DNA from 2 places in the Nocardioides ginsengisegetis genome. Region 1 is predicted to be linked to the other one. Evidence: riboswitches for the same ligand, from Rfam matches in the RefSeq annotation. Region 1 holds a riboswitch; the other holds the start of a gene.
What was found. Region 1 has a riboswitch for cobalamin ahead of FB382_RS05385 (nitrite reductase). Riboswitches for the same ligand answer to the same signal wherever they lie in the genome.
Positions count from the first base shown of each region.

Region 1 (4,525 bases):
CGATCCGGGCCTGCATCCGGTCCGCGAAACGCTCGCAGTCGTCGTGGTCCCACAGCCCACGGATGCCGTCACCGCCCGTGTCCCGCGTGACCTGCTGCGGCACGTGCGTGTAGGCCCACATCGACTCGGTGCCCGCCGGCGATCGGGTCGGGTCGGACGTGGTCATCTGGCCGGCGAGCAGGAAGGGCTCGGCCGGGACCGCGCCGTCCGCCACCTCGCGGAACGCCCGGGACATCTGTCCGACGGAGTCGGCGATGTGCACCGTGCCGGGTGCGTGGGCGGGGGCCGACGCCCACGGCACGGGTCCGGACAGCGCCCAGTCGACCTTGACGGTCGAGGGGTCCAGCTCGAAGCGGCGCATCCCGCGGCGCACCCGCAGCGGCAGGTGCTCGGCGGCGACGAGCCCGCCGAAGAGGTGCGGCGCCACGACGTCGGCCACGACGGCCCGGCGCACCGTCGTACGACGGCCGTCGGCGGACCGGACCGCCCGCGCCCGGCCGCGCTCGACGTCGATGCCCACGACCGCGGTGGCGCAGCGGATCTCGCCGCCTCGGGAGACGAACCGCCGGGCCAGGGCCTGGGTGAGCTCACCCGCACCGCCGACCGGGACCGGGAAGCCGACGGTCTGGCCCATCAGGGTGAGCAGCAGCCCCATCAGCCCGGAGCCTGTGTCCTCGAGCGGGATGTCGGCGTGTCCGGCGTTGCCGGCCAGCAGCAGGCGCGGGGCGCGCCCGCCGAAGCGACGGCTCCCCACCTCCGCGGCCGGCGCGAGCAGGGTGCGGACGAAGGACAGCCCGCCGGCGCGCGGCAGGGCCGCCAGCCCGGCCAGCGCCGAGCGCACGGGCGGGAAGGGCGACAGGAGGCCGCCGAGGACGTGCGGGCCGATCACGTCCCACTGGTCGCACAGGGCCAGCCAGGCCTCGCCGTCGCCGGGGTGCTGCTCGTCGAGGAGGCAGGCGGTGACCTCGCGGTCACGGTGGAGCAGCGCCCACGCACCGTCGGGGGTGGGGTGCCCGAGGACCGCGGGCGCGTGGGCCCAGGCCAGGCCGTGGTCCTCCAGGTCCATCGCGCCCAGGAACGGGGAGGCGGCGGCCAACGGGTAGAACGCGCTGAACGTGTCGTGCACGAAGTCGGCGTGCACCTCCCGGTCACTCCGGACCGCTCCACCCACCTCGGGCTGGGCCTCCAGGACGAGCACCGACCAGCCGGCGTCGACCAGGTGGTTGGCCGCGACGAGCCCGTTGGGGCCGGCGCCGACGACGACGGCGTCGTACGTCTCGTCGGCGCCGGGCACGGTCACGCGGTCATCCTTGCGCACGCCGCTCCGCGACGAACGCCAGGCGACGCAGCGCCTCCACGTTGCGCCAGTGCAGCGGCAGGCGCCGCAGCGGCGCGGGCACCAGCCGCCCCGGCCCCGCGACGGCGTCCTCCTCCATCACGACCTCGGTGTCGGCGCCGCGCGCCCGGAGATGCAGGACCACCTCCGCCTCCCCGGTGGGCCAGGCCTTGGCACGCAGCCGCAGGCGGGAGCCCGGCGTCGCCTCGAGGACCTCGGTGTGGTCGTCGATCAGCAGCGGCCAGACCCCGACGGAGTGGTGCAGCCGGGCACCCGGCTCGGGCCAGTGCCCGTCGACCTCGCGCATCCGCGAGGCACCCACCACCCACAGCGGGTAGAGCCAGCCGTCGGCCAGCACGTCCCACACCTGCTGCGGCGTGGCCCGGACGATGCGCGTCGTGGTGCTCATGGCCCCGCCGTACCCGGCGACACCTCGGTGCACGCACTCCCCGCTCGTTGGTAGCCTCGCCGGTGCCAGTCAACCCCGCGGTGAGAGCCACGGGTCAGGGAACCCGGTGAGAGTCCGGGACTGACGCGCAGCGGTATGGGTGACGGGCGGGGCTTCCGTCGTACGACGGGCCACTGGACCTCCGGGTCCGGGAAGGTGCCCCGGCCCGGTCGATCCCGAGTCCGAAGACCTGCTGGCCCAAGCGGCACCTGCCGCTCGGTCACCCGCGGGCTTCGCGCACGAGCCCCTGACCTGCGAGGAACGCGCATGATCACCCGGACCCGTCCCGACCTCTGCCCGGGCGTCACCCGCCCCTGGCCCGCCGACGACGGGGCGCTCGTTCGCCTGCGGCTCGTCGGTGGCCGGGTGCCGTCGTCCGCGCTCGTCGCTCTCTCCGAGGTGGCCCGGGTGCACGGCGACGGAGACCTGCACGTGACCGGCCGCGCCAACCTCCAGCTGCGGGCGCTGCCCTGGTCCGGCGGCGAGCTGTCCCCCGCGGTGGTGGCCGCGATCGAGGCGACCGGGCTGCTGCCCTCGCGGTCGCACGAGCTGGTCCGCAACGTCCTGGTCTCGCCCGCGACCGGGCTCGCCGGTGGGCGGGCCGACCTGCGTCCGGTGGCGGCGGCCCTGGACGCCTTGCTGTGCTCGGACCCGGCGTTGGCAGCGCTGCCGGGCCGGTTCCTGTTCGTGCTCGACGACGGCCGCGGCGACCTGGTCGGCCGCTCGTGCGACCTCGGGCTCGTGGCGCTGTCCGCGACGACGGGACAGGTCCGGATCGGGTCGCACGGCTGGGGTGCGGTGCTGCCGATGGCCGACGCTCCGCTCGCCCTGGTCACGCTCGCCCGGCAGTTCTTGGGCTGCCGCGGCACCGGCCCGACCGCGCCGTGGCACGTCGACGAACTGCCGGCCGACGCGCTGCCGCTGCTGCCCCGCGACCCGCAGGTGCCGGTCGCAACCGGCCCTGCGGCGTACGGCGTGGTGGCCGGGGGCGAGCACGTCCCGGCGCCCGACGGGGTCCTCTCCCCCGCGCTGGTCGCTCGGCTCGCCGGCCGCGCGCCCGAGCTGGTCGTCACGCCGTGGCGTGGCGTCCTGGTGCCGCGGCTGACGCGGGCGGCGCGGGCGGCGCGGGTGGCGCGGTGAACGCGCCGGTGCGGCCGCCGCGGGCCTACGCGTACGTCGACGACGGGCCGGCGATCTACGTCGACTCGTTCGCGACGATCCGGCGGGAGGCGTCGTTCGACCACCTGCCCCCGGACGCCGAGAAGCTGGCCGTGCGGATGGTGCACGGGACCGGGCAGGTGGACCTGGTCGAGGACCTCGTGGTGCACCCGGGCCTCGTGGCCGCGGCCCGGGCGGCGCTGCTCGCGGGCGCCCCGATCCTGACGGACGCGCACATGGTTGCCTCGGGTGTGACCCGGGCGCGGCTGCCGCGCGACAACGAGGTGGTCTGCCTGCTGCGCGACGAGCGGGTGCCGGCCCTGGCCCGCTCGTGGGGAACGACGCGCTCGGCCGCCGCGGTGTCGCTGTGGGAGCCGTGGCTCGACGGGTCGGTGGTCGCGATCGGCAACGCCCCGACCGCGCTGTTCCACCTGCTCGAGATGCTCGTCGCCGGCGCGCCGCGGCCGGCCGCGATCGTCGGCTGCCCGGTGGGGTTCATCGGTGCGGTCGAGTCCAAGGAGGCACTCGCCCGCCTCGCCGACGACCACGGCATCGACATCCCCTACGTGACCGTGCGCGGTCGCCGCGGCGGCTCCGCCATGACCGCCTCCGCCCTCAACGCCCTCGCCCAGGAGCAGGAATGACCGGCCACTTCTACGGCGTCGGGCTCGGCCCCGGCGACCCCGAGCTGATCACCCTCAAGGCGGCCCGGCTGATCGGGTCCGCCGACGTCGTGGCCTACCACGCCGGCGTCGGCAAGCAGTCGAACGCGCGGCGGATCGCCGCCGCGCTGATCCCGGCCGACGCGATCGAGGAGGAGCTCCGCTACCCCGTCACGACCGGGACGACGGGGCACCCGGGTGGGTACGCCGGCGCGATGGCGGAGTTCTACGAGGCGTCGGCGTCACGGTTGGCGGCGCACCTGTCGGCCGGCCGGACGGTCGTGCTGCTGGCCGAGGGCGATCCGCTGTTCTACGGCTCCTACATGTACATGCACGACCGGCTCTCCGAGCGGTTCCCCACCGAGGTGGTGCCCGGCGTGCCGTCCTTCGCGGCTGCGACGGCCGCCGTCGCCTCCCCGCTCGTGCGGCAGACCGACGTGCTGACGATCCTGCCCGGCACGCTCCCCGAGCCGGAGCTGGCCCGGCGGCTCGCCGACACCGACGGGGCGATCATCATGAAGCTCGGCCGGACGTTCCCCGCCGTACGCCGTGCGCTGGCCGCCGCCGGCCGGCTCGAGGGTGCGCTGTACGTCGAGCGGGCCTCGATGGAGTCCGAACGGTGGCTGCCCGTCGCCGACGTCGACCCAGGCTCGGTGCCGTACTTCTCCCTCATCGTGGTCCCCGGCGACTCGCTCCGGGGGCCCGGGCGGCGTGCCGTTTGGTCCCCAACGGCAGGTTCCGGGGCCGAAAACATGCCGTTGGGGACCAAACGGCACACGGATCGGCCCCCGGCGGAGCTGCTGGTCGTGGGGCTGGGGCCGGGGCCGGAGGGGTGGATCACCCCCGAGGTGACGGCCGCGCTGGCGGAGGTCGACCACGTGGTGGGGTACGCGCCGTACGTCAACCGGGTGCCCCAGCGGG
Region 1 is NZ_JACGXA010000001.1:1,146,625-1,151,149, reverse strand. It holds gene FB382_RS05395 (phytoene desaturase family protein) at 1-1,300, opposite strand, end outside; gene FB382_RS05390 (SRPBCC family protein) at 1,305-1,745, opposite strand; cobalamin riboswitch at 1,795-1,996, shown strand; gene FB382_RS05385 (nitrite reductase) at 2,052-2,924, shown strand; gene FB382_RS05380 (precorrin-8X methylmutase) at 2,921-3,586, shown strand; gene FB382_RS05375 (precorrin-2 C(20)-methyltransferase) at 3,583-4,525, shown strand, end outside.

Region 2 (4,525 bases), 250 kb from region 1:
TCGAGCCACGGGTCCAGCGCGACGCCTGGGCGTACGCCGACCGGCTGGCCGGCACCTCGTCGGCGGAGCGTCTCGCGGCCGCCCGCACCTTCGCCGCGGCCGAGGCCGGCTACGTCTACGGCCTGCCGCTGGTCGACCTGCACGACACGGTCCGCCAGTTCCGCTTCCGCAACACACTGGTCAGTGTCGCGTCGCTGAGCACCCCGGAGACCCGCAGCGTGGTCTCCCCCAACGTCGACACCGCCTACACGGTGGGCTGGCTGAGCCTGACCCAGGGGCCGCTGGTCATCGACGTGCCCGACACGGACGGTCGCTTCTACACGTTCCAGTTCATGGACGCCTGGACGAACTCGTTCACCTACGTCGGGTCGGGCGCCACCGGCACGAAGGCCGGCTCCTACCTCTTCGTGCCGCCCGGGTGGTCCGGCGACGTGCCGGAGGGCGTGCACCTGGTGCACAGCCCGACCAACACGATGTGGCTGCTCGGCCGGACGCTGGTCGACGACACCGCCGACATGGAGCGCGTCAAGCCGCTGCTCGAGAAGTACACCGCCACCCCGCTGGAGGCCTGGCGGCAGGGCGCTCGCGGCAAGTCCGTCGTCTTCGACAACCCGCCCCCGCGGCCCCCGAAGCCCGCGACCCCGCAGGGCACCGACTTCGTCGCCGCGCTCAACCAGGAGACGACGATCGACCCGCCGCCGTCCTCGCAGCGTTGCGTCCTCGAGGCGCTGGGCCCGGCCGGGGTCGAGCAGCCCGACACCACGCCGGGAGCGGTGCTGGCCGCCGACTCGGCCAACGCGGTGGGCAACCCGCCCGGCTCGGACGAGGACACCCCGCAGAACCGCGCGATCGGTGCGGGCACCAGGGCCGCCGTACGACTCATCGCGGGCGCCGCGGACCGCTACCGCGCCACCACCTCGGCGGGCAACCGCGGGTGGAGCGTGATGACCGACCCGTGGATCGGCGACTTCGGCCGGCAGTACCTCGGGCGCGCCGTCATCGCCACCGACCTGCTCGGCGCCAACGTGCCGCGGATCGCGACCTACCCCACGAGCTACTCCGACGGTCGCGGGCGCGCGCTCACCGGAGAGCACCGCTACACGATCACGTTCCCGCAGGGCCACCTGCCGCCGGTCCGCGCGTTCTGGTCGCTGACGATGTACCGCCAGGACAACTTCCTCTACGACAACGAGATCGACCGCTACTCCGTCGGCGACCGCGACCGGGGACTGCGGCGCAACGCGGACGGCTCGCTGACGATCTTCGTGCAGCACGCGGAGCCGCGCGGGGCGAAGGCCCGGGCCAACTGGTTGCCCGCGCCGGCCGGGGCGTTCCACCTGATCCTGCGGCTCTACCTGCCCGAGAAGGCGGCGCTGGACGGCACCTACCGGATCCCGCCGTTCGTACGGGCGGACTGAGGACGACCGCAACACGCCGACACAACATCTAGTCCCGGAGATTTCCGTCGACCCCACATATGGTGGCGCACGCAGCTGGTTCGGCGCTCCCTCCAGGATCGTCGAGGCAACAGGGAACCCGGTGAGAGACCGGGACTGCCCCGCAGCGGTGAGTGGGAACGAACGACGTCACCCAGCACTGGGTCGCCATCACGGGACCTGGGAAGCGACGTCCAGTAGGGGTCGAGTCCGAGCGATCGGTCGCGGCGAGCCCATGAGTCCGAAGACCTGCCAGCGCACTGCACCCGCCGGGTGCGGTGGTCCGATGCCGCGTGGGACGGCTGACGGCTCCACGGTGCGCTCGTCGGACGACGCGCCGGCGTCGTCGTCACCCCCTCGCACATCTGGCCGGTCCCGGACCGAGCTCGCGAGGAGAGAGAATGACGGTCACCGAAACAGCACCACCAGTCCCCGCCCACGAAGCACGCCGTACGACGATGCAGGTGCGCAAGCGCAACGGGGACAGTGAGTCCGTCGACGTCAACAAGATCGTGCGCGCCGTCGAGCGCGTGGCCGACGACCTGGCCGACGTGGACCCGATGCGGGTCGCCACCAAGACCATCTCGGGCCTCTACGACGGCGCCACCACCGCCGAGCTGGATCGCCTGTCGATCCAGACGGCCGCCGAGATGATCAGCGAGGAGCCGCAGTACTCCCGGCTGGCCGGGCGGCTGCTGGCCGGCTACATCGAGAAGGAGGTCCGCAACCAGGGCATCGCCTCCTTCAGCCAGTCGGTCGGGCTCGGGCACGCCGAGGGACTGATCGGCGACGAGACCGCACGGTTCGTCAAGGACAACGCCCGCAAGCTCGACTTCGCGATCGACGAGGACGCCGACCGCCGCTTCGAGTACTTCGGGCTGCGCACGGTCTACGACCGCTACCTGTTGCGGCACCCCCGGACGCGCCAGGTGGTCGAGACGCCGCAGTACTTCCTGCTGCGCGTGGCCTGCGGCCTGTCGGAGTCGCCGGCCGAGGCGATCGGCTTCTACCGGCTGATGTCGAGCCTGGCCTACCTGCCGAGCAGCCCGACCCTCTTCAACTCCGGCACCCGGCACACCCAGATGTCGTCGTGCTACCTCGTGGACTCGCCCCGCGACGACCTCGACTCGATCTACTCGCGCTACGGCCAGGTCGCCAAGCTGTCGAAGTTCGCCGGCGGGATCGGCATCGGCTTCTCCCGGGTCCGCGGCCGCGGAGCACTGATCCGCGGCACCAACGGGCAGTCCAACGGCATCGTGCCGTTCCTGCGGACGCTCGACGCGTCGGTGGCCGCGGTCAACCAGGGCGGCCGTCGCAAGGGCGCCGCGTGCGTCTACCTCGAGCCGTGGCACCCCGACGTCGAGGAGTTCCTGGAGCTGCGCGACAACACGGGCGAGGACGCGCGACGCACGCACAACCTCAACCTCGCGAACTGGATCCCCGACGAGTTCATGCGGCGCGTCGAGGCCGACGAGGACTGGTCGCTCGTCGACCCCGACCAGGTGCCCGAGCTCGTGGACCTGTGGGGCGACGCCTTCGACGCGGCGTACCGGCGTGCCGAGGCGGAGGGCAACGTCGTGCGCACCCTGAAGGCGCGCGACCTCTACGCCAAGATGATGCGCACGCTGGCGCAGACCGGCAACGGCTGGATGACGTTCAAGGACGCCGCCAACCGCACGTGCAACCAGACCTCGGACGACCAGGCCCCCGGCAAGCCCGTCGTGCACCTGTCCAACCTGTGCACCGAGATCATCGAGGTGTCCTCGGACTCCGAGACGGCGGTCTGCAACCTGGGCTCGATCAACCTGGGCCAACACCTGCTCCCGACGGGCGTCGACTGGGACAAGCTCCGCGCCACGGTGCGTACGGCGGTGCCGCTGCTCGACCGCGTCATCGACGTGAACTACTACCCCAGCGCCGAGGCGGCGGCCTCCAACCCGCAGTGGCGGCCGATCGGGCTCGGTCTGATGGGGCTGCAGGACGTCTTCTTCGCCCTGCGGCTGCCCTTCGACTCGGCGGAGGCGCTGGAGCTGTCGACGCGGATCCAGGAGGAGGTCTACCTGACCGCGCTGGAGGTCTCCTCGGAGCTGGCCGAGCGCCAGGGTCCGCACCCGACCTTCGACCGGACCCGCGCCGCGCAGGGGAGGCTGCAGCCGGACTTCTGGGACGCGACGCCGACCCAGACCGAGCGGTGGGACGTCGTGCGGGCGCGGATCGCGAAGCACGGCCTGCGCAACTCCCTGCTGATCGCGATCGCACCGACCGCCACGATCGCCTCGATCGCCGGGTGCTACGAGTGCATCGAGCCCCAGGTGTCCAACCTGTTCAAGCGCGAGACGCTCTCGGGAGAGTTCCTCCAGGTCAACTCCGCCCTCGTGCACGAGCTCAAGGCCCACGGCTTGTGGACCCCCGAGAACCGCGAGGCGATCAAGCGCGCCGAGGGCTCGGTGCAGGGCATCGCGTCCCTGCCCGAGGACGTCCGGGTGCTGTTCCGCACGGCGTGGGAGCTCCCCCAGCGCGCGCTGATCGACATGGCGGCCGCGCGGTCGGCGTACATCGACCAGAGCCAGTCGCTCAACCTCTTCCTGGCGTCGCCGACGATCGGGAAGCTCTCCTCGATGTACAACCACGCCTGGAAGTCCGGGCTGAAGACGACGTACTACCTGCGGTCGCGACCGGCCACCCGGATCCAGCAGGCGACCGTGTCCGTCACCGAACCCGTCCGGGACGAGGCGGCGGTCGCCTGCTCCCTGGAGAACCCCGAGAGCTGCGAGGCCTGCCAGTGACCACCGACCAGAACACCCAGCCCAGCACCGCGACCGACTCGCGACCGACCCGGATGCTGCTCGACCCGGGGATGAACCTCACCCTCCGGCCGATGCGCTATCCCCACTTCTACGAGCGCTACCGCGACGGCATCAAGAACAACTGGACCGTCGAGGAGGTCGACCTGCACACCGACCTCAAGGACCTGGCGAAGCTGTCCGCGGCCGAGCGGCACCTGGTCTCGCGCCTCGTGGCGTTCTTCGCGACCGGCGACACGATCGTGGCGAACAACCTGGTGCTCAACCTCTACCAGCACATCAACT
Region 2 is NZ_JACGXA010000001.1:899,919-904,443, reverse strand. It holds gene FB382_RS04205 (DUF1254 domain-containing protein) at 1-1,418, shown strand, start outside; cobalamin riboswitch at 1,478-1,707, shown strand; gene FB382_RS04200 (ribonucleoside-diphosphate reductase subunit alpha) at 1,838-4,222, shown strand; gene FB382_RS04195 (ribonucleotide-diphosphate reductase subunit beta) at 4,219-4,525, shown strand, end outside.
Region 2: linked by a shared signal. The riboswitch ahead of FB382_RS04200 (ribonucleoside-diphosphate reductase subunit alpha) and the one ahead of FB382_RS05385 (nitrite reductase) in region 1 are both predicted to bind cobalamin.